Panacibacter microcysteis: one gene and its partners. The protein of the gene in region 1 interacts with the protein of each later gene in a pairwise test. Links are inferred from orthologs where the notes say so. Each region holds a gene or a part of one and is shown in the gene's direction. Other genes may lie near its edges. The genes, in order: dnaE, I5907_RS06780 and I5907_RS04660.

What was found.
Region 2: the proteins of dnaE (region 1) and I5907_RS06780 interact in binary tests that used the Escherichia coli proteins (3 or more experiments, as listed by UniProt). The link is inferred for Panacibacter microcysteis from one-to-one orthologs.
Region 3: the proteins of dnaE (region 1) and I5907_RS04660 interact in binary tests that used the Escherichia coli proteins (3 or more experiments, as listed by UniProt). The link is inferred for Panacibacter microcysteis from one-to-one orthologs.

The regions. Positions count from the first base shown.
Region 1 is NZ_JADWYR010000001.1:165,983-174,810, forward strand. What follows is about bases 1,623-5,860. They hold dnaE (DNA polymerase III subunit alpha), read left to right. Parts: upstream 1,623-1,982; coding sequence 1,983-5,660; downstream 5,661-5,860. Other genes in these bases: I5907_RS00735 (C40 family peptidase), read right to left, coding at 1,623-1,815; I5907_RS21980 (T9SS type A sorting domain-containing protein), read left to right, coding at 5,806-5,860. In the rest of the region: I5907_RS00725 (serine hydrolase), read right to left, coding at 1-337; I5907_RS00730 (DinB family protein), read left to right, coding at 580-1,083; more of I5907_RS00735, read right to left, coding at 1,138-1,622; more of I5907_RS21980, read left to right, coding at 5,861-6,072; I5907_RS00750 (hypothetical protein), read left to right, coding at 6,255-6,497; I5907_RS00755 (C1 family peptidase), read right to left, coding at 7,098-8,426; I5907_RS00760 (cupin domain-containing protein), read right to left, coding at 8,542-8,828. UniProt on the Escherichia coli protein: DNA polymerase III is a complex, multichain enzyme responsible for most of the replicative synthesis in bacteria. This DNA polymerase also exhibits 3' to 5' exonuclease activity. The alpha chain is the DNA polymerase catalytic subunit.
Region 2 is NZ_JADWYR010000001.1:1,660,927-1,668,407, reverse strand. Bases 1,577-4,467 are described here. They hold I5907_RS06780 (DNA polymerase III subunit gamma/tau), read left to right. Parts: upstream 1,577-2,049; coding sequence 2,050-3,885; downstream 3,886-4,467. Other genes in these bases: uppS (undecaprenyl pyrophosphate synthase), read left to right, coding at 4,271-4,467; I5907_RS06785 (3'-5' exonuclease), read left to right, coding at 1,577-1,987. Outside these bases: I5907_RS06795 (sensor histidine kinase), read right to left, coding at 1-152; I5907_RS06790 (hypothetical protein), read right to left, coding at 238-1,224; more of I5907_RS06785, read left to right, coding at 1,250-1,576; more of uppS, read left to right, coding at 4,468-5,029; I5907_RS06770 (BamA/OMP85 family outer membrane protein), read left to right, coding at 5,170-7,481. UniProt on the Escherichia coli protein: Part of the beta sliding clamp loading complex, which hydrolyzes ATP to load the beta clamp onto primed DNA to form the DNA replication pre-initiation complex.
Region 3 is NZ_JADWYR010000001.1:1,161,231-1,168,675, forward strand. The notes cover bases 1,863-4,717. They hold I5907_RS04660 (methionine aminotransferase), read left to right. Parts: upstream 1,863-2,650; coding sequence 2,651-3,784; downstream 3,785-4,717. Other genes in these bases: I5907_RS04655 (nucleotidyltransferase family protein), read left to right, coding at 1,863-2,435; I5907_RS04665 (family 78 glycoside hydrolase catalytic domain), read left to right, coding at 3,984-4,717. Also shown: I5907_RS04645 (helix-turn-helix domain-containing protein), read right to left, coding at 1-19; I5907_RS04650 (RapZ C-terminal domain-containing protein), read left to right, coding at 123-1,568; more of I5907_RS04655, read left to right, coding at 1,719-1,862; more of I5907_RS04665, read left to right, coding at 4,718-6,722; I5907_RS04670 (VOC family protein), read left to right, coding at 6,860-7,279; I5907_RS04675 ((4Fe-4S)-binding protein), read right to left, coding at 7,294-7,445. UniProt on the Escherichia coli protein: Shows aminotransferase activity with methionine and histidine as substrates, and to a lesser extent also with phenylalanine.

The DNA.
Region 1 (8,828 bases):
ATGGCAATTCAGGTATATATTTTTTTATATTATCATCTATGTTCAGCAAGCCTTTTTCCTGGAGCACTAATATGCCCACACATATAAATTGCTTGGTTACAGATGCGAGGTTGAATGATGATTTTGTGGTAAGCATTTCCGCAGTTCTGCAGTCGGTAATGCCAAACGCTTTTTTATACACTACTTTACCTTTCTCGGCATATAGTACAGTACCATTAAAGCGATCTGTCTTGTACAACAACGTTAGTACGTCATCCAGTTGTGTTGCGGTTTCAGATATTTGCGCATGACCAGCCATAAAGAAAAAAAGACACATAAACAGAGAAGCTGCTTTCATAAAATGCAGTTGATTTATACTAAAGATATTTTATATAAATAATATCTCTGCATGTAAACTGCGCTGATGCCACCCGGCGCAGCTGCATAATGATATACAGTACAAGAGTGCGACGCAACGGAAGCTTAATAGCATTGCTGCTGCCGGGTACATAGAAAATTCCAACGTAAAAAATACTGTTGACATAGGGCTGTCATACAACGTTGTTTACTTTGTTATATCAATTAAACAAAACACACTTTATGGCACTATCAATTATTAACCTGCTGCTGAAAGAAATGGAGCAGGAAGCTGCAACAACAAGAAAAATGTTACAACGTGTACCCGCCGATAAGTTTGGCTGGAAACCGCATGAAAAAAGTATGAGTATGCAAAATCTTGCCACACATATTGCGGAACTGCCCTCGTGGTCTGCCATGGTACTGAACACTACAGAACTTGATTTTGCAGGAATGGATTACACACCTGCAGAAGTTACAACCACTGAAGATATACTGGCGCTTTATGAAAAATCGTACGCAGAAGGAAGGGCTGCGCTTGAAAATGCAAAAGAAGAAGATCTTCTGCCAGACTGGACGTTGAGAACAGGAGACAAAATTCACAGCGTGTCTTCGAAATATGAAGTAATACGTATGTCGTTTAGCCAAACAATACACCACAGGGCACAACTGGGTGTTTACCTGCGGCTGTTGAATATACCAATACCGGGCAGTTATGGGCCAAGCGCAGACGAAAACGATTTTTAAAAACAAAAGGTTGCTTACACAGCAACCTTTTTTAATGTACCGTCAGCCCTAAAACTATTTTGTAACCCTGCCCGCAGCACGATATCTTTTTTTCCAATACTCTTCATTCAGATCGCTGATCATAACACCGCCACTGGTAGAAGCATGGGCAAATTTATTGTTGGCTATATAGACCCCCACATGAGAAATGGTTCTGCCATAAGTTTGAAAAAAAACAAGATCACCTTCTCTGAGATCGACATAGTCGATGGGTGTGGACGCATTGTATTGTTCCTCTGCTGTCCTGGGCAATTGCACGGCATATACATCTTTGATAACAGTTTGTGTAAATGCGGAGCAGTCTATACAATTTTGTGTGGAACCACCCATGCAATACCTGGTACCCCACCAATAATCCAAATCCTGCAAAAGAGGCACATTGGTAAGGGCCTCCACGGGTACATCCAGCATGGTAGCATACCTGATCTGTACCCCCTGTACAGATTCAATATCTACATTAGAAGCGGAAACAACCCTGTTATTGAACACCGGCTTTTTGGGCTCACTTGTTGTAACAGATGTCCTGTTTTCGCCGGGTGTAACACTTATGTCGTCTATAAAGACAGCACTATTACTGGTTTGCCGTGGCCTGGGAGCAGTTGAAGAAGGGCCGGTCGTCGTCGCTTTAAAACTCTTACAACTGGTAACGCAAGCCATAGCGCAGAGAAGATATAATAAGTGTACTCTTTTCATGCCGGTGCAATATAGTTTTCGTGGCCAGTTTACACAAGTAAAGTGCAGAACTTTTACACTTCGTATGTGCAAAACGCCTGATGTGGATAAATTTTTTGCACTTCCCCCACGCTATAAAGTGCGAAATTTGACGCCTGACCAACGAAGAAAAAAAACGGCTTACACTCATGCAATTTTCACACTTACACGTACATACGCAATATTCCCTGCTTGACGGCGCAGCAGGAATAAGTGACCTCTATAAAAAAGCCGGTAAACTCGGTATGCCAGCATTGGCCATTACAGACCACGGCAATATGTTTGGCGTTTTTGAATTTGTAAAGCAGGCATGGAACAATACCAAAATTGTAGGCAAAACACCGGAAGGCAAAGACATACTGGAGCCGGTTGTAAAACCAATTGTCGGCTGCGAGTTTTACGTGGTGGCAGACAGGCACAGGAAAACATTTTCGAAGGAACAGAAAGACGAACGCTATCACCAGGTATTGCTGGCAAAAAACAAGAAGGGTTACGAAAACCTGGTAAAGCTTACCTCCCTGGGTTTTATAGAAGGCATGTACAGCAAATACCCACGCATAGATAAAGAGCTGATAGAAAAATATAAGGAAGGCTTAATTGCCACTACCTGTTGCATTGGAGCCTATGTGCCGCAAACCATTTTACACGATGGGGAAGCAGCAGCAGAAAAAGAATTTAAATGGTGGCTGGATATGTTTGGCGATGATTATTATATAGAATTACAACGCCACCAGATCAAGGAACAGGAACTGATCAATGCTACTTTGCTGAAGTTTGCCAAAAAGTACAATGTGCCTGCCATTGCCACCAATGACAGCCACTACACAGATAAAGATGATTATAACGCCCATGATATCCTGCTGTGCATCAATACCGGTGAAAAACAAAGCACACCGGGTTTTGATGATTTTGTAAACGACGACGCTAATGTTAAGAACCGTCGTTTCAAATTTCCCAATGACCAGTTTTATTTTAAAACGCAGGATGAAATGGCGCAGCTATTCAGTGATGTGCCACAATCGCTTGAAAATACACAAGCCATCGTTGATAAGGTGGAGGTACTCAACCTGAAAAAAGACATTCTGCTGCCCGCCTTTCCTATCCCAAAAGAATTTCAAACCACAGACGACAGCAATCTAAACCAATGGAACTACCTGCACCACTTAACTTACGAAGGGGCCAGGCAGCGGTACGGAGAAATAACTGAAGAGATAAGCGAAAGGCTCGACTTTGAATTGTTTACCATTAAAACAATGGGCTTTGCCGGTTATTTTTTAATTGTAAGCGACTTTATAAAAGCCGGCCGGGACATGGGTGTATTTGTGGGCCCCGGCCGTGGTTCTGCAGCAGGCAGTGCCGTTGCATATTGTATTGGTATAACCAATATAGATCCCATTAAGTATAACCTGCTGTTTGAGCGTTTCCTGAACCCGGATCGTAAGTCAATGCCGGATATAGATACGGATTTTGATGATGACGGCCGCCAGCGTGTAATCAATTACGTGGTGGATAAATACGGGAAGAACCAGGTAGCGCAGATCATTACCTATGGTACCATGGCCGCCAAAATGAGTATAAAAGACGTGGCGCGTGTAATGGATCTGCCCCTGAGCGAAAGCAATGCACTGGCCAAGATGGTGCCCGACAGGCCGGGTACAGACCTGGGCCGCGTACTCACCGCACCCATGACTTCCAAAGAAGCTAAAGAAGGTCAAAAATCGCTGGAAGACAAAGAAGGCTATGGAGGCGAAGAGTTGGAAAATATTAAACGCCTCCGTGAGATATACAAAGGTGACGATATTCGCGGACAGGTACTGCGCGAAGCAGAACGCCTGGAAGGTTCTGTACGAAATACCGGTATACATGCAGCGGGCATCATCATTGCACCAAGGGATCTTACCGAACTGATACCTGTTGCCACTGCAAAAGATTCTGACCTGTGGGTAACCCAGATAGAAGGCAGCGTTATTGAAGAAGCCGGTGTAATAAAAATGGACTTTCTTGGTTTAAAGACGTTGTCTATTTTAAAAACGGCATTGGAGCTGATTAACAAAAACCACGGCGTTAAAATCGACCTTGACAATATACCGCTGGATGATGAGAAAACATTTCTCCTATACCAGCGCGGGGAAACGAATGGCACATTCCAGTTTGAAAGCCCCGGTATGCAGAAATACCTGCGTGAATTAAAACCCGATAAATTCGCCGACCTTATTGCCATGAATGCCCTGTATCGCCCGGGGCCGATGGCTTACATACCGCAGTATGTTGCGCGTAAACATGGCCGTGAAGCAGTGGTGTATGACATTGCCGACATGAAAGAGTACCTGGAAGAAACTTACGGTATTACTGTTTACCAGGAACAGGTGATGCTGCTTAGCCAGAGCATTGCAGGCTTTACCAAAGGCGATGCCGATGTATTGCGCAAAGCAATGGGAAAGAAAGACCGTAAAACGCTCGACAAAATGAAAGGCAAGTTTATGGATGGCGCCGTTGCCAAAGGCCACGATAAGAACGTACTTGAAAAAGTATGGACAGACTGGGAAGCGTTTGCACAGTATGCCTTCAATAAATCGCACTCTACCTGTTACGGCTTTGTGGCCTACCAGACCGGCTATCTCAAAGCTCATTACCCAAGTGAATATATGGCTGCAGTACTAAACCATGCCGGTGCCATAGAAAAGATCACCTTCTTTATGGAAGAGTGTAAACGTATGGGTTTAAAAGTACTTGGTCCTGACATCAACGAATCGCTGAAAGGCTTTGCCGTAAACCAAAAAGGAGAAATACGTTTTGGCCTCGGGGGTTTGAAGGGCGTAGGTGAAGCAGCCATCGAAAGCCTTATAGAAGAGCGTGCAAAAAATGGCCCCTACAAAGATATCTTCGATCTTATCAGGCGCGTTAACCAGCGTACCGTAAACAAAAAATCTTTGGAGAGCCTTGCATATGCAGGTGCTTTCGATTGTTTCAAAGATGTACACCGTGCCCAGTATTTTTATGTATCGCAGGGCGATCCGCTTACAGGTATCGAAAAAATCATCCGCTTTGGCAATGTGTTCCAGGCAAACAAAAGCCAAAGCGCTAACAGCCTTTTTGGCGATAGCGTAATGCCAGAAATTGCCACTCCCAAACTGCCGCAATGCGAAGAGTGGACGCTTACCGAAAAACTCGATTTTGAGAAAGAGGTAACGGGCATGTTTATGAGCGGCCACCCGCTGGATCACTTCAAGTTTGAATTAAAGCATTACGGCATTATGAACCTTGCCGACTTTAATGAAATAAAAGATTCTTCCACCCTTATTGCAGCCAATGCAAACCGTAGTTTCCGCATAGCCGGTCTTGTAGTAGATGCACAGCACCGCGTTACTAAAACGGGCAGGAACTTTGGTGCACTTAGCATAGAAGATTTCAGTGGTAAATCTGAGCTCATGTTGTGGAGCGACGACTATACCCGTTTCCAGAATTACCTCAATAAAGGATACAACCTGCTCATCAATGGTTTTTTCAAACAACGTTTCAACAGCGACCAATACGAGTTTAAAGTAAGCAATATTATGTTGCTCGAAACAGCCAAACAGGTACTTACCAGGCAGGTGGAAGTAAACCTGACACCCGCTTCTGTAACCAAAGATTTTGTAGATTTTATAGATAGCAATGTAAAAGCAAATCCCGGCAAGCATTCCCTTCGTTTCAATGTGTACGACCCTATAGACAATCTGAAGATTACTTTGTACACACTTGAAAAAGGTTTTACCATGAATGAAGAAATGGCCGGCTACCTGATGACCAACCCTGATGTGGAAGTAAGCGTTGGGCTGGCGGGTTAGTTACGTGTTTCGAGTATAAATTTTTTTAGTTTTTGTGAGCCAGGCAGCATTGCTACTATTAAGCTTCTGTTGCGTCGCACTCTTGTACGGTTTGATTGTAGATTGAACAAAAACGCTCTACCGGTTTGTGCCCTCACAAACCGGAATGATTGTACAGTTTCGGTCGGTGAGGACACCGACCGATAGAAGAAAAGATATCTTACATATTAAGCCTACCGTAGCAGGACAGAACAAAATCACAGCAATGGATATTTCTGGCAGAATAATAACAAAAATAGAATACAATGTTTCCGATATGTCAGAGGAATTACCACTTAACACGAGCGAATTTAAAAGCGGGACATATTTTATAAGAGTAGAAAATAAAAATGGCATATCGTCAACTAAGTATAAAGCAATAAGAATAAGCTGAATAAAATTCTCCCCAGTTGGTCTGAGTATATCAACCTGATGTTTGCGCAGGATTGAGGCGCAGCTTTTGTGTTTAACATCCTGTGCCTTTGTAAACCAATCCAAAATTTCACTCAGCAGTTTTCAGTATATTTGAAATAAACAAATCAGTTATTACAATAAATAATCAGAAATTCTTTGGTTATGAATACCGCTAAAACACTCGATAAAGAAATTGCGGAATACCTGCCGCGATTAAATGAGAAACAAAAAAGAACAGTTCTTTCTGTTGTAAAAACATTTATGAAAGATCAACAGGACTGGTGGGATGAAATTAGTGAAGAGCAGCAAAATGCAATAGATAAATCTTTGGCTGAAATGAAAGCAGGTAAACTTACGCCGCATGATGAAGTAATGAAAAAGTATAAGAAATGGCTGAAGAAGTAGTACTGGAAATATGCTGGACAGACAGCGCTAAAATCAGCTTTAGTTAAATAGTAGATTATCTGAAGCAGGCATGGTCGGAGAAAGAAGTTGAAAAATTTGTAACCCGTACAGAAGAAATGTTATTGCTGCTAAAACGTTATCCTGAAATGTGTCGCCCTTCACTTAAAAGAAAGAATGTAAGAATAGGTATCCTGGATAAACACACGCAGTTAATTTATCATTATAAGCCCAGGAAAAAACAAATAGAAATTTTGCTCTTTTGGGGCACGAAACAAAATCCATCAAAACTCAAGTATTAATTCAGTCTTCGCAGCATCCTTAGCCAACACACAAGCCTTTAAAGCAACAATGCGGAAACGTTCATGATCTGCCGCCACACCATTCAACCACCAGTGGCAGCGCAACCATAGCTATATGCCGGTAAAAAAGTCAGTCGTGGCAGCGTTGCCCAAAGTTGATTCTATGTAACTACAGCAACACGCAGATGAGGTTATGCGTGCTGCAATATATTCAACCGTACAAGAGTGCGACGCAACAGGCGATGCCACCTGCACTGCCGCAGGGTACATAACTTATACAATTAAAATATAGCGCGTAATGCTACATATCACCATCGATCTTCAAAGCATCGAGGTAACCGGGTTTTAGGGTGCGGTTTTTCCATTCGAGCATGGGGTATGTGTTGGTCAGGACTTTTCCATTGGCAAGCGTAAATGTTACTTCTGCACTAACCTGGTTATTGTACAGATCGTTCCAGTCAACATCAAGCTTTTTGAAAGTAAAGTAGCCATTATTATAAGCACCGGGCACAATTAACACGCCGGCTTTGTCTACCAGTTTTTTCACCGCGGTTGCCCTGCTGGTGCTATAAAATTTAATGGTAATATTTTTAAACGCAGGCGCAGGTTTATCACCGTCATACAAAAACGAGAGCCCGATCAATGGTTCATTTTCTGCGGAAAGTATAGGCATCGTTTTCAGGCAGATGTCCTGCGCATCATAGGTTTCACCAGCTTTGGGTTTAAAGTTGCTGTTTACATTGTACCTGCTAAAAATGAGCGCTTTCTTGCACCATAGTTTGTGATAGTCGTAACTGACAACTGCATAACCATGCTCTCCCCAGGATTTACCCCATGAGTTCTTGATGATAAAACCATCCTGGTTATAACCCACAATGGTTACTGCATGGCCACCATCCAATACACCGTTTGACCACAACGGCACGAGGCCAACTTCGTTGTTACGTATTTTACTAATGATGTCTGGCTGCGCATTTTTTGCCGCGGTGTAAGACATGGTATCACCATACAATTCAATGGCCGCAATGCTGTCAGGCGTTATAAGCGGCGCATCACTACTCAGAGAGAACCATGCTGCAGAATTAATATGATAACTTACCGGTATGCCTTTGATACCGTTGCGTAGCCAATACTTGATGCGCTCTGTATCCTTTGCATCGTCACCGGCATAAAAAGCGTATGAATCTTTGGCAATCCGGTAAGTAACATTGTAGAAGGTAAGCATGTCGTAAATACGTGAACCTTTTGTAACATCTGAAAATTGGGTAAAGACATCCCTGTCGTTGGTAAAGGTTACAGCATTGGTATCATACGGCATTTTCGATTCTGTGATAACGCCATTTTTTTCCAGTATGTCGAGGTAGTATTCCAGCATTTCGTTATCAGCCATGCTTGCCGTGTCTTTATCCATGAGCCTTCCAAACTTGGCTTTTGCAAAGAGGTATTGTTCGCTTAAATCACCTGGTACACCGGGAAAGGTTTCCAGTGCGGCACAGATGGAGAACGCAGTACAGGTACCACGGCCTTTCTGGTTACGCACCGCACTTTGCGCGTAGCGGTAATCTACCACATCCTGCGCTGTGGCATGCAGCACAGCTAAAAACGAGACGGCGCACAGCAATTGCTTCATATAAAAAATTTTCAGCAACTTAGAAAAGTTGTTTGTGCCCGCAATACCAAGGCACCTGGTATTGGGTGTTTCTTAACCCGTTTTGTGTGATTTTAATGTGGCGCAATAACGAATGTTATTCTTTCGGTATAGACAGTTTTTTGTTCTTCGCCCCGATATAGAATGCCAGTAATACAACATTTACCTTGCCATAGTTTATACCGCGGTGGTACACATTTCTTGTTTCCGCTATGGCCGATCCCGGGCCGTATACCGTTGTTTTGTTGCTATCTATCTCTACAGTTATCTCGCCTTCGAGTACGTAAGCAAACACTGGTATTTCGTGCTTGTGCCAGCCTGTTGTTTTCCCGGGTTCCATTGTTATTTTGAGTATGGTTACTTCTGCATCGGGCACATGGGGAT
Region 2 (7,481 bases), 1.5 Mb from region 1 along the record:
GTTTTTAATGCCTGCACCCATGTATCTACCCTGTTCTTTTCGTCTGCGGCAATCTTCCTCGATAAATATTGAGAATAAAAAACAGTTCCGGTAACAATACTGATTGCTATTAAAAAAATAACCGTCTTACCGTTGATCCATTGTTTAATCATGCTTCTAAAGTATAGAATCTTTGATGCCTGAAAAATAAAAAACCCCGCAAAATGCGGGGGTTGGTAATATATAGAGAAACCTGAACTATCCAAATATGCCGCCTTTCTTCAATGCCTTTGTTCCTTCACCGATCTTAAAACCATTCTGGTAAATTTCTACCTTGTAATTTCCGGTCTGGTATTTACCAGCTTCGGGTTTCCAATCGAAGCTTACAGGTGTGCGTTTTCCCTGTTCGTATTCAACATTTACTTTACTGGTAAAAGTTTTATCTCCTTCTTCTCTTGTGGTAAATGTACCGCTCGATGAAGGCATTGTAATAGGTTTGCCATCGGGCCCGGTAACAGATACATACAATTCTTTTGAACCACTTGGAGAGATCCTGTTTTCATCAAGATCAAAAGATATTCTGAACACGTCTACACGTCTTGCTGTAGTGGTAGTTTTTTCTTTACCACTGTTCTTGATATCAATAGGTGTGATATTGATATTAGAAGCGTGTAGTGTTGAACCAATATCTTCAACATGTGCTTTTTCCTGTTGTGTGGAAGCAAGATTTTGCTCTACAACAGCTTTCTGTGCAGTTACAGTATCTCTTTCTGCGGTTACACGCTGGTTTGTTTCAGTAAGCTGCGTATTTTCAAGTTTCAACCTTTCAACTTCTGCAACCAGATCATTGATCTTACCATTGAGTTCGGCGATCATTGACTTAGCTTTTGAAAGGTCTGCATTCTTCTTACCAAGCTCTGACTTGATATTTGATTTTAGTTTTTCAATTTCTTTCTGGCGGTCAGTTAATTCTGAAGTTAACTGTGTATTGCTGCCGGTAAGAGAATCCATACGGGCCAGTGCATCATTGTATTCTTCCTGTATTTCATTGCGGGCAGAATCAACGTTTGAATATTGTGTTTGTAGTTGTGTAATTGTTTCTTTAGATTTACTCTTATCATACACAACATAACCCCAGGTACCAAGTAGTGCAGCTATTAATAAACCATAGATAAGTTTACGATTGTCTTTAGGTGGCTGCTGTTGCGGTGTAGAACCGGCAGATGGATAATTTGTATAGCTCATATTAATAAGAAATTTAAGTGTTTATATGACAAATGTTTATGGTGCTGATTCTATTTATAACTTATTGGTAATTGACATTGAAACTGTGCCTCAGTACCGGGATTATGCGCAACTCCCGGAAGCCTGGAAAAGTCTCTGGAGCGACAAGATTTCCAAAACCGTGCCAGAAAATGTTTCGCCTGAAAACGCTTACCAGCAAAGGGCTGGCATACTTGCAGAGTTTGGAAAAGTGATTTGTATAAGCACCGGATTCTTTCATAATAATGAAGAAAATAAGCCATCACTACGCTTAAAAAGTATTTCAGGAGACGATGAGGGATTGCTGCTTCGGTCATTTATTGAGATAACAGATAAGTGGCATAAACATAATAAAAATTTTCAATTTGCAGGACATAATATAAGAGAGTTCGATATTCCTTATTTGTGCAGGCGTATGCTCATCAATCATATACCGCTTCCTTCATATCTCAGCTTCCAGGGTGCAAAACCATGGGAAGTGAAGATGACAGATACGCTGCAGTGGTGGAAATTTGGCGATTACAAACATTATACATCACTTCACCTGCTGGCAAATGTATTGGATGTGCCTACTTCAAAAACAGATATTGATGGCAGCCAGGTGCAACATGTTTACTACGAGGAAAAAAACCTACCGAGGATTGTTGAATATTGCCAGCGGGACGTGATTGTTGTAGCCAACCTGATACTGCGGTTCAAAAACCTTCCGCTGCTTACTGATAACGACATAACCATTGTTTCCTGATGTGCACAACTAAATCTTAAACCACAGATCGAAAACAGTGAACATTATTATCTTGCAGTGTTATGGACAAATTTATTGTTTCGGCAAGAAAATACAGGCCACAAACCTTTGACACTGTTGTTGGCCAGGCCCACATTACCACCACGCTCAAAAACGCTATCAGGAATAACCAGCTTGCGCATGCTTTTCTGTTTTGTGGTCCGCGTGGCGTAGGTAAAACAACCTGTGCACGTATACTTGCCAAAACAATCAATTGCGAGAATCTTCAGCCGGATGGTGAAGCATGCAACGAATGTCATTCATGCAAAAGTTTTAACGATGGAATTTCTTTGAACATTCATGAACTGGATGCCGCTTCGAATAATTCTGTGGATGATATAAGATCTCTTGTAGAGCAGGTGCGCTTTGCACCACAGGCAGGTAAGTACAAAGTATATATTGTAGATGAGGTACACATGCTTAGCGCAAGCGCATTCAATGCATTCCTTAAAACACTGGAAGAACCGCCACCTTATGCTATATTCATTTTAGCTACTACAGAAAAGCACAAAATACTTCCTACCATTTTATCGCGTTGCCAGATCTTCGATTTTAAACGTATTACAGGAAATGATACCGTAGAGCACCTGCAGGAAATAGCCGATAAGGAAGAAATAAAAGCAGACAAAGCTGCATTGCAGGTAATAGCACAGAAAAGCGAGGGTTGCATGCGGGATGCACTAAGCATTCTGGACAAAATCGTAAGCTTTACCAACGGCGAAGTAACATACCAGAATACGCTGGAGCATTTAAATATTCTTGATCACGACTACTATTTCCGTTTATTGGAGCACCTGCTGCAACAGGATCTTGCAGCGGCTATGTTGCTGTATGATGAGATCAATAAAAAAGGTTTTGAAGGCGACATGGTGCTAAATGGCTTTGCAGAATTTATACGAAACATACTGGTATGTAAAGATGTAAAGGCCGCAGCATTACTGGATGTGGTAGAAGGTATGCAGGAAAAATACACTTCGGTAGCGAAAGCCACCGGCCTTTCCTTTTTGGTAAGTGCTTTGAACATTTTGAACGAAGCGGAAATTAACTACAAGATGGCCCGCAACAAAAGACTGCACGTGGAAATGGCGCTGATTAAACTCAACTTTTTGCAACAGGCCATTGAACTTTCCACAGATAATGGTACCGTAATTAAAAAAAAACGGCTTGACGGCCCTGTAGCTTATAAAATTAAAAACATCAATCCTTTGCAGGTAAAGGCAGCGGCTACAGATGCCAAACCCGCCACTCAGCAGTCGTCCAGGTTATACATACAGGAAGAAGTACAGCCGGAAACAAAACCAGCAACAAAGCCAAAAGCCAATACAGCCACGGCAACCGTGGCAGCAAAACTACCTGTTAATGGTGCACAATCTGCAGCGGCCGCAACCGCCCGGCCTGCGGTTGGCAAGGTAAGCCTGCTCGAAACTTTAAGGGCCAAAATTGGCGACCAGTACAATATTGAGGAGATCAAAGAAGCAGAAGCGCTGGAACTAAACAAACTGCAGGATACCTGGAACCAATATGGCTTAAAGATGGAAGAGCAACAAAAGCATTCTTCTGCCAATACGTTTAAGCTTGCAAAGCTTAATATAGAAACAGATAATTTCTTCACCGTGGTTGTGCATGCCATTACGCAACAGCGCTTTATAGAACAGGAAAAGATGTTGCTGGCAGATTTTGTACAGCAGGCTTTCAACAACCGCAGTATTACCTTTAAAGTACTTGTAGAGCAGGGAGAAGAGGAAGAAGTACCGGCAAACCTTGTACTCAACAGCCGGCAGCGCTTTGAGAAGATGGCCGAAAGGTATCCCTTGTTAAGAGACCTGAGAGATAAATTACGGCTGGAACTGGATTACTGATTTTTATGTACCCGGCACCTGTACACATATTGAACTTCCGTTGCGTCGCACTCTTGTACGGCAGGAACTTTGCCGGGCAATGCGAAGACTGAAGCGAAGTCATGGTCATGAATGGTTCCAGCAAAAGGGAGCAGTCTTTACCAGGCGCATGCAGGTTGCTGTTCTTTTCACCTTTGTCTTAGTGCGTACAGGCCGGCTAAACAGAACGCCACAGCTGCCATAAATGAGGAACCCTGAAGGGAGTGACACAACAGGCGATGCCATAGAAAACCATAGCCCGCTACATAAAAACCCGGCTTTACATAAGGTATATGCTACTTATTTTAAAAGTGCCCGCACATAACCCATCTATTTCATTAATTTTGCCATCCTTTAATGCCTAAGTATGCAGGATTTGCTGGAAAAAATAGATAAAACACGCCTTCCGAAACACGTGGCCATTATAATGGACGGTAACGGTCGCTGGGCCAGGGAAAAAGGCCAGGACAGGTTATACGGTCATTTCCATGGCGTGGAAAGTGTACGGAATATTGTTGAAGGCGCCGGCGAAATTGGCATTCAATACCTCACTTTATACGCTTTTAGTACCGAAAACTGGGACCGGCCGGCACAGGAAGTTACCGGTTTAATGGAGCTGCTTATTGAAACCATTAAGAAAGAAGCTGCCGATCTTAAAAAAAACAACATAAAGCTCCATGTTATTGGTGACATGAGCATGTTGCCGGACAGGGCACGGAAGGAACTGCAGGAAGTACTCGATGAAACCCACGACAACACCAGCATGCACCTGATTATGGCACTTAGCTATAGCAGCCGCTGGGAGCTGGTAAACGCCGTAAAAAATATTGCTGTTGATGTAAAAAATGGCAAAATTGAACCTGAAACCATCAACCAAGATACGTTGCAGCGTTATTTAACCACCAGCGAATTCCCCGATCCTGAACTAATGATAAGAACCAGCGGTGAATACCGGATCAGCAACTTTCTTTTATACCAGTTAGCTTATGCAGAATTGTATTTTACAAATGTCAGGTGGCCTGATTTCAGGAAAGAGAACCTGTACGAAGCAATTATTGATTATCAAAACAGGGAACGCAGATTTGGTAAAACAGGAGAGCAGGTAAAGACTGAACCGGTGCATTAAATTAAAATAAGCACCGTTTGTTTTAACAAACAGTTTTGACACAATTCTGAATAATCCTTTTAATTTGCCCAACTTAAAATCTTAAGCGTCTGCAATAACCATAAAACATAACTGCAGAAGCATTTTCAAACACGAACCGGATGCAGCGATTTTATAAGTCTTTATTAGCGCTATTTGTTTTTGGTTTATCAGGTCTTGCAGTTGAAGCCCAGGTTGCCGATACATCAATTACATCTTTAGATCCAGAACTGCTTAATATTTTAAACCAGACCACCCCTCAGAAATATAAAATTGCTGATATAAAGGTTACAGGCAACAAATATTTTGACCAGGCCCTGCTTACATCGGTAGCCGGTTTAAATGTTGGTGACGAAGTAACACTGCCCGGCGGTGATAATTTTGCAAAAGCGATCAACAAACTCTGGGCGCAGAATTACTTTAGCGATGTGGCCATTTATCTTACAAAACTGGACGGCAATAATATTTCGATAGAAATCAATGTAACAGAAAGGCCCCGCTTATCTAACTATTACCTGCGCAACGTAAATAAATCTGAGCAGGATGATCTTGGCCCTAAAACAGGGTTAGTAAAAGGACGTGTGGTTACGGAAAACATGAAGCGTACCGCTATTGACGCGATTGACAAATTTTATTTTGAAAAAGGTTTCCGTAACGTAAAAGTAAACATTGAGACCATAAGGGATACAACGCTTGAAAACTCGGTGGTTTTATACCTTTATATAAATAAAGGCAGTAAAGTAAAGATCAACCAGATCAACCTTATTGGCAATGAAACAGTGAATGAGCTTAAGCTGAAAAAGCAAATGAAGGGTACAAAAGAAATGACCCGCTTAACACTGTTTCCACCCAAAGACTCTGGCGGTATTGCCAATCCTTCCCGTTATACTTTCAGCGAATACCTGCACGACAAAGGATACCTTACTTTTACCAAAACACGCCGGGTACTTGACCCCTATGTACGCCTGAAGATTTTTTCCAACGCAAAATTCGATGAGAAGAAATACGAAGAAGACAAAGAAAAAATCATTGAATACTACAACTCGCTGGGTAACCGGGATGCAGCCATTGTTCAGGATAAAGTGTATTCAAATGCCAGGGGAAATATCAATATTGATCTTAAAGTTGATGAAGGGCACAAATACTATTTTGGCAATATTACCTGGAAAGGCAATTCTAAATATTCCGATTCTTTGCTTACCGTTATTCTTGGTGTGAAGAAAGGAGATATTTACAATGCCGAGTTACTGAATAAAAAACTTGGTAAAAGTATTTCTCCTGAGGGTGGAGACATTAGCGGGTTGTATATGGATGATGGCTATCTCTTCTTCCAGGTTAACCCGATTGAGACCGCTGTTTACAATGATACCATCGATTTTGAGATCAAGATACAGGAAGGCCCACAGGCCAGATGGAAAAATGTTCGTATTGCGGGCAATGACCGTACAAAGGAATATGTGATAAGGCGCGAACTTAGAACATTACCGGGTGAGAAATTCAGCCGTAGCGATGTGATCCGTTCTCAGCGTGAGATTGCCAACCTCAGCTTCTTCGACCAGGAAAAGATTTCTCCCAATATTGTTCCAAACCCGGAAGATGGTACAGTAGATGTTACCTGGAATGTGGTTGAAAAATCCAGCGACCAGCTTGAGCTTAGCGCAGGTTTTGGTGGCGGTATTGGTCTTACTGGTACGGTAGGTGTTTCGTTCAATAACTTTTCAATAAAAAACATCTGGAACAAAAAAGCATGGGATCCGTTACCCGTTGGTGATGGCCAGAAGTTAAGCCTGCGTGTACAAAGTAATGGCCGTGCTTACCGTTCTTACAACGTATCATTTACTGAACCATGGCTGGGTGGCAAAAAAAGAAACGCGTTCACCGTAAGTTTTTACGATACAAAATTTGCCAATGCTTACGATTACACAACCGGTACCTATACCAAGGCAGCGGCCGACACTTCTTTTTTCAAAACAACAGGTGCTTCTATTGGTTTACAAAAGCAGTTGAAATGGCCTGATGACTATTTCTCTTTTGGAGCCTCATTAAGCTTTGCACGTTATAAACTGAAGAACTATCCAATTTCACAAACATTGAAATTGCCCGATGGTAGTTTATTCAGGAACGGTTTTTCCAACAACCTTAGTCTGAGGTTGAACCTTACAAGGTATTCGCTCGATCAGCAGATATTCCCCCGCACAGGTTCCAATTTCAACCTGAGCCTTGCATTAACACCGCCTTACTCTTTGTTTAACAAGAATATCGTTAATTCATCTAATCCATATAGCTGGATCGAATACCACAAATGGCGCTTTACCGGCGAGTGGTATGTACCAATTGGTAAACCGGCAGGTGAAGAAAGAAACAGGCAGTTTGTACTTAAGCTTGCTGCCAAGTTTGGTTACCTTGGCCGCTACAACAAAGACCTCGAAATTTC
Region 3 (7,445 bases), 1.0 Mb from region 1 along the record:
TATCTAATGCCTGTAACATCAACGGCAAAATTAATGTATCTACATTTAATTCCGGTGTTAAGGTTTGTCATGCCCTTGTAAAACAAATAAACCTCTATTTTTACCCCCAAACTTTTTACTTAATGGATGCAATTGTAAACGAGGTTACCAACCTGTTTGAACAACACTTTAACAAGCCCTGCACTGCAATTACCAAACTGCCCCAAAGCGGCAGCGACAGAACCTATTTCCGTGTATATGATGAAAACAACACATACATTGCCACCTATGGCCTCAATATAAAAGAGAACGATACGTTCATTTACTTCAGCCGGCACTTCGAAAGCAAAGACCTCCCTGTACCGCACATATACGCGGTAAATGAAGCAAAAACAATTTACATACAGGAAGACCTGGGAACAAACTCCCTGCTGAATAAACTGGAACAACATGGCCACAACGACCAAGTGTATGGCCTGTTTTGCAAAAGCCTTGATAAGCTTGCCCGCATACAGATCAAAGGGCACGAAGCGCTGGATTATGGCCGTTGTCTCACTGCCAAAGAGTTTGGCAGGCAGGCTATCATGAGCGACCTGCTATACTTTAAATATTATTTCCTGGATACATTGCAGCTTCCTTACGACAAACAGGCTATGCTCGATGATTTTGAAGCCCTTGGCAGCTACCTTACAAAAACGGAGTATAAATATTTTATGTTCCGCGATTTTCAAAGCCGTAATATTATCGTAAACAACGATGAGGTTTTCTTTATCGATTACCAGGGCGGCATGCAGGGTGCATTGCAATACGATGTTGCAAGCCTGCTCTGGCAGGCCAAAGCAGAACTGAGCAACGAGTGGAAAGACAGCCTGCTCAGTTATTACATGGACAGGATCGATGCGTTGCTTGACAAACCTGTAAACAGGCTCATCTTCACCAGCCAGTATAATGGTTACGTGCTTATCAGGCTTTTACAGGTATTGGGCGCATACGGCTTTCGTGGCTTGTTTGAAAGAAAGGCGCACTTCCTTGCCAGTATTCCCCTGGCATTAAAAAACCTCCGGTATTTTATGGCGCACCGGCAAACCGGCATTGCATTGCCTGAGTTTGACCGCATACTACACATTATTGTGGCAGACGACATTGCAGCCCGCTTTAAAACGGTGCAGGCAACTGAACAAACACCGCTTGTTGTAAAGATCAAAAGTTTCTCGTACAAGAAAGGAATACCGGAAGACAACAGCGGCAACGGTGGCGGCTTTGTATTCGATTGTCGCGGATTGCTCAATCCCGGCCGTTTTGCTGAGTACAAAACGTTATCAGGTAAAGACAAACGGGTAATGGATTTCCTGGAACAAAAAACCCGGATGACCACTTTTCTAAACAGTGTTTTCGATCTTGTAGATATCTCGGTTGAAGATTATATCACACGCAACTTTGAGAGCTTGTCTGTAAATTTTGGTTGTACCGGCGGCCAGCATAGAAGCGTGTATGCGGCAGAACAAACAGCCAGGCATCTTAAGAACAAATACAAGGTTAAGATAGAGCTGGAACATTGTAATGAACAAAACTGGGTACGCCCGCAGTAGTGATGAAATGATGTACCCGGCAGCATAACGGGTGGAATCGTTCCTTGCGTCGCACACTTGTACAATAAAACATTATTCAGCAGCTCCGGCGCCATCAGCATACGTAATGGCTGGCTGGCAATACAAATACCCCGCAAATAATTTTAAATAATGAAAGGAATGATATTGGCAGCAGGCCTCGGCACAAGGCTTAAACCATTTACAGATAAACACCCCAAGGCACTGGCTGTTATAAATAATAAAACACTCCTGCAACGTAATATTATGTACCTGCAGCAACACAACATTTACGATGTTGTTGTAAACGTACACCACTTTGCAGACCAGCTAACCGGCATAATAGCGCAACACCAGGGCTGGGGCAGCAATGTTGTAATAAGCGACGAAACAGACGCTGTACTGGAAACAGGCGGCGGTTTAAAAAAAGCAAGACCCTTTTTACAGGATGCGCAAACATTTGTACTGCTAAACTGCGATGTACTTACAGATCTCGACCTTTCAGCAATGATCAGCCTGCACAACGCTCAGCAGCCGCTGGCTACACTGGCAGTTACACGGCGTAAAACCTCCCGCTATTTTTTATTTGACGATCATAAAAGGCTATGTGGCTGGCGCAACGTTAACACCGGTGAAGAAAGAATTGCAAGACCCGCAGAAGTATTGCACCAAAAAGCGTTTAGCGGTATTCATGTGCTAAGCAACCGCATTTTCGATGTTATGCAGCAACAAGGCAAATTCTCTATGGTGGATGTATATCTTTCTCTTGCAGCATCAGAAAGAATACAGGCTTTCGATCATTCAGACAGTAAGTTTATAGACGTTGGTAAGCCCGAAAGCATTCAGCAGGCCGAAGCACTGTTTTTATAATGCCGCTACAAACTTGCAGCCACGCCGCTGACACGCAACGCAGCAGCCGCCATAAAAGTGGAACGCACAAGTGAGTGACACAACAGGTGATGCCATGCAAAACCACAGCTTACCCACAAATACTGCTGCTTTAAATAAACAGCAGGCGATAATTATCAGTTAGTGCTTGCAGCAAAGCGCCTTTGCCTGTACATTTGATCAAATCTTTTGTGTACATGCTATCAAAACTTCCGGATGTTGGTACAACCATTTTTACTGTTATGAGCCAGCTTGCGCTGGAGCACCAGGCAATCAATCTCGGGCAGGGTTTTCCCGATTTTCCCATGAGCAGCGAGCTTACCAATCTTGTAAACAAAGCCATGCAGGACGGGCACAACCAGTATGTACACATGAATGGACTGCCATTGCTTACGCAGCGTATTGCCGCTAAAATTGAGAAACTGTACCACACCGCTGTAGATGCTGCAAGCCAGGTTACAGTTACACCCGGCGGTACGTATGCAATTTACACGGCTCTTACAACCATACTGCATGCAGGCGATGAAGTGATTGTATTTGAGCCGGCTTACGACAGTTATATTCCCAACATAGAGATCAATGGTGCCAAAGCCATAAGAATATCATTACAGTTTCCTGCTTACAACATTCCGTGGCATGAAGTAAGGCAACAGGTTTCTCCACGCACAAAAGCGATCATTATTAACTCGCCACACAACCCTACCGGTGCCGTACTTACTGCTGCTGACATGCAGGAGCTACAGGCAATTGCCGAAGCGCATGATCTCTACATTATAAGCGATGAAGTATATGAGCACCTTGTGTTTGATGGCATAGAACACCAAAGCATACTACGCTATCCTGCATTGCTGCAGCGGGCATTTGTATGCTTTTCGTTTGGCAAAACATACCATTGCACCGGCTGGAAGATCGGTTATTGCGTAAGCGCCCCGGCACTGATGAAAGAGTTTAGAAAAGTACACCAGTTTAATTGTTTCTCCTGCAATGCACCGGTACAATATGCATTGGCGGAGTACCTGTTAAACGAAGATGCATACTTGCAACTCGGTTCGCAAATGCAGCAAAAACGAGACTATCTCAGAACGTTGATGGCGGCTACACCTTTTGAACTGATACCCTCTCACGGAAGTTATTTTGAATGCTACAGCTACGCGGCCATAAGTAATGAAAGCGATAAAGATTTTGTGATGCGCCTAACAAAAGAAAAAGGCGTGGTGGCCATTCCGCTGAGTGCTTTCTACAAAGAGGCTACAGACAATAAGGTGGTGCGTTTCTGTTTTGCAAAAAAAGCTGAAACATTGAAAACAGCCGTTGAAAAACTGATGCACTAAGCAGCTGCACTTCGTGGCATCGCCTGTTGTGTCACTCACTTCTGCGTTCCTCTTTTATGGCAGCTTTGGCGATCAGCAAATAATCCCGTGGCCAAACATTTCATACAACTATATCAGAATGCTTCAATCTGCTATGCTGCACTATGCTTTAGCTTTAGAAGCTAAACTGGTTTAATTTACACGTCTAAAATATGTTGCCGTGAAAAAAAACGCTTTGCTTCTTTTGCTGGCTCTAACCTGTGTGTTCCGGGCGCATGCCTATGTGGCCTTACAGCCTGTAAATCTTACCTGTGAATATATTGAGAACCCGCTGTGTATAGATATTGCGAACCCACGTTTTGCATGGACATTCAACAGCACGGAAAGAAATGCGCTGCAAACGGCTTATGAAATTATTGTAAGTAAAACACCTGCAGACGTTGAGCACGGTAAAGCCACAGAGTGGTCTACAGGAAAGATCGCTTCATCTGACAATATACAAATTGAATATGCAGGTGCCCCTCTTACGTCTTTTACAAAATATTACTGGCGTGTAAGGGTGTACGATCAAAACGGTACAGCATCAGCATGGAGTGCTGTAAACATCTTTGAAACGGCCATGCTTTCACCAGCAGACTGGACGGCAAAATGGATCAGTGATGGCTCCAGGAATCCTGCACGTGACGAAGACCGCTTTAAGGAAGATCGGATGCCACTGTTTAGGAAAACATTTAAAGGCAGTAAAAAAATAATTGCAGCAAAATTATACATAAGCGGGCTGGGTTATTATGAAGCATATTTAAACGGCCGTAAAGTGGGGAACCATGTGCTCGACCCTGGCTTTACCACTTATAAAAAAGAGGTACTGTATGCGGTATATGATGTGACCCCTATGGTACAGCAAGGCATAAACGTTGCAGCAATCGCGCTCGGTGCAGGATGGTGGAACCCTTTACCAATAAAATTCTTCGGCCGCTGGGACCTGCGTGATTACCAGCAGACAGGCAGGCCCTGCGTAAAAGCAGAAGTACATATTACTTACAAAGACGGTTCCGTTGATAAAATCGTTACTGATGAATCGTGGCTTACAGCTCCCGGGCCTGTAACGCACAACAATGTTTACCTCGGTGAAAAATATGACGCCCGCCTGGAGCAGCCCGGCTGGAACACTTTACAGGCTGATAAAACAGCATGGAAGCAGGCTGTGCAGGTGAATGGCCCTGATGGCACATTAAAAGCGCAAATGCAGCCTGCAATACAGGTAACAAAAACGATTAAGCCGGTAAAAATATATGAACAGGGCAAAGACACTTTTATAGTAGATATGGGGCAAAATTTTGCTGGTGTTGTAAGAATACATGTAACCGGTAACGAGGGAGACAAAATTACCATGCGCTTTGGTGAGGATGTATACACGAATGGTTCACTGAATTACATGACATCTGTAATGACACAAATAAAAAAAGGCGCTATCAAGGCCCCACCTGGTGCCCCTGAAACAGCGTGGCAGGAAGACGGCTATATACTGAAGGGAGGAGCGACAGAATCATGGAACCCGCACTTTACTTTTCACGGCTTTCGTTACGTGGAAGTAACAGGCTGGCCCGGTACACCAACCATAGAAAACTTCGAAGGTTTACGCATGAACAGTGCAGTGAATGTAAACGGAACATTCAGTTGTTCGAATGAACAGTTCAACACGTTGCACGAAGTAATACAATGGACATTTCTTAGCAACATATTCAGTGTGCAGTCAGATTGCCCTGCACGTGAAAAAATGGGTTATGGTGCAGATATGGTTGTAAGCTCAAATGCCTTTATCTATAACTACAATATGGCGCAGTTTTATACCAAAGCGGTTACAGATTTTGCCAACGAACAACGGCCAGGTGGTGGCATTACAGAGATTGCGCCATTTACAGGTATTGCAGACAGAGGCTATGGCGATGAGTCCGGGCCAATGGGCTGGCAACTCGGGTTTGCATTCCTGCAAAAACAGCTCTATGATTTTTATGGGGATAAAAGAATCATTGCGCAACATTACAATGCCTTTACCAGGCAAATGCTTTTCTTACAAAAGCAATCTTTTGAAAATCTTTTCTATTGGGATATTGGAGACCATGAAGCACTGGATACAAAACCGGATGCATTCAGCGCTTCCTGCTTTTATTACAACCATGCAAAGCTTGCAGCCGAATTTGCGGGCATACTCGGCAAAACAACAGACAGCATTCAATACGGCGGGCTGGCTGAAGATATTAAAGAGGCAATCGTATACAAATACAATGTTCGCAACACCGGCAGATTCGACAATGCAACACAGAGCGCACAAATACTTGCTCTGTGGTATGATCTTGCGCCAGACAAAAAAGCCGCATTCGATGTATTGATGAAAGAGTTTGAAAGACACCACATGCATGTAAGCACCGGTATCTTCTCCACTAAAATGATGTTTGATGTGCTGAGAACATACAACAGGAACGATATCGCGTATACCATTACTGACCAGCGGGGCTACCCGGGCTGGCTGAACATGATAAACAATGGTGCTACCACCTTGTGGGAAACATGGGCCTACCCCGAAAGCAGCCCGTCTCAAAACCACCCGATGTTTGGCTCTGTTGACGAATGGTTTTATCGCTCACTGCTTGGTATCAATCCTGCATCTCCGGGCTTTAAAACGATCATTATAAAACCTCAGCCTGCTGGTGATCTTAGATGGGCTAAAGGCAGTTATCAATCCATAAGGGGTACTATTACAAGCGAATGGAAAAAAACCGCTGATGCCTTTACTTTAAACGTTACTATTCCTGCCAATACTACCGCACTTGTATATGTGCCCGCAAAGCAAAATGCAGCGGTTAAGGAAAGCGGTATACAGGTAAACATATTGCGTTACGAAGACGGATATGCTGTAATAGAAGCGGGATCGGGTACCTATACCTATACTACACAATAGTGTTTAACAGGCGTGCATGAATTGTCTTTGAAATAGCTTTCATTGGAGTGCCGGTTAAAATGCACTTTTGTAAGCAGTGTATCTTTGGGAGATTTTTTGACACTGTAATACAATGACACGGACAAAAGAAGACGACGATGAGACAAAAACTTAACCTGATTACGCTGGGCGTAAGCGATGTTGAAACAACAGCCCGCTTTTATGAATCGCTTGGCTGGAAAAGATCGGAGCATAGCACAGGAGACCTCGTATTATTTCCTTTGGGTGGCATAACCATGGCGCTATACCCCAGACATTTGCTTGCAGAAGATGCTGCAATAAGTGATGATGCTACAGGTTTTGCGGGCGTAACATTTTCTCTTAACACCAAATCTGAGGAAGAAGTAGATAGTGTACTGCATGAAGTGCAGAGCAAGGGCGCTACGATCGTTAAACCTGCACAGAAAGTATTCTGGGGCGGCTATAGCGGCTATTTTAAAGACCCGGATGGTCACCTGGTAGAAATTGCCTTTAATCCTTTCTGGGAACTTGATAAAGAGGACAATTTAAAGCTTTGATAACACTGCACGTTCTACCCAACAAAACCAGTTTTGCGGTGAGAACCATCGCAAAATGGTTTATTGGCAGATGCGCCACAGCGGCACAATGCAGTATTGCCTTTTTTTGTTTCCTGCCTGCCGTCTGCATACGTAATCACGCAGTCGGTTTGTATCAGCAGTGGCC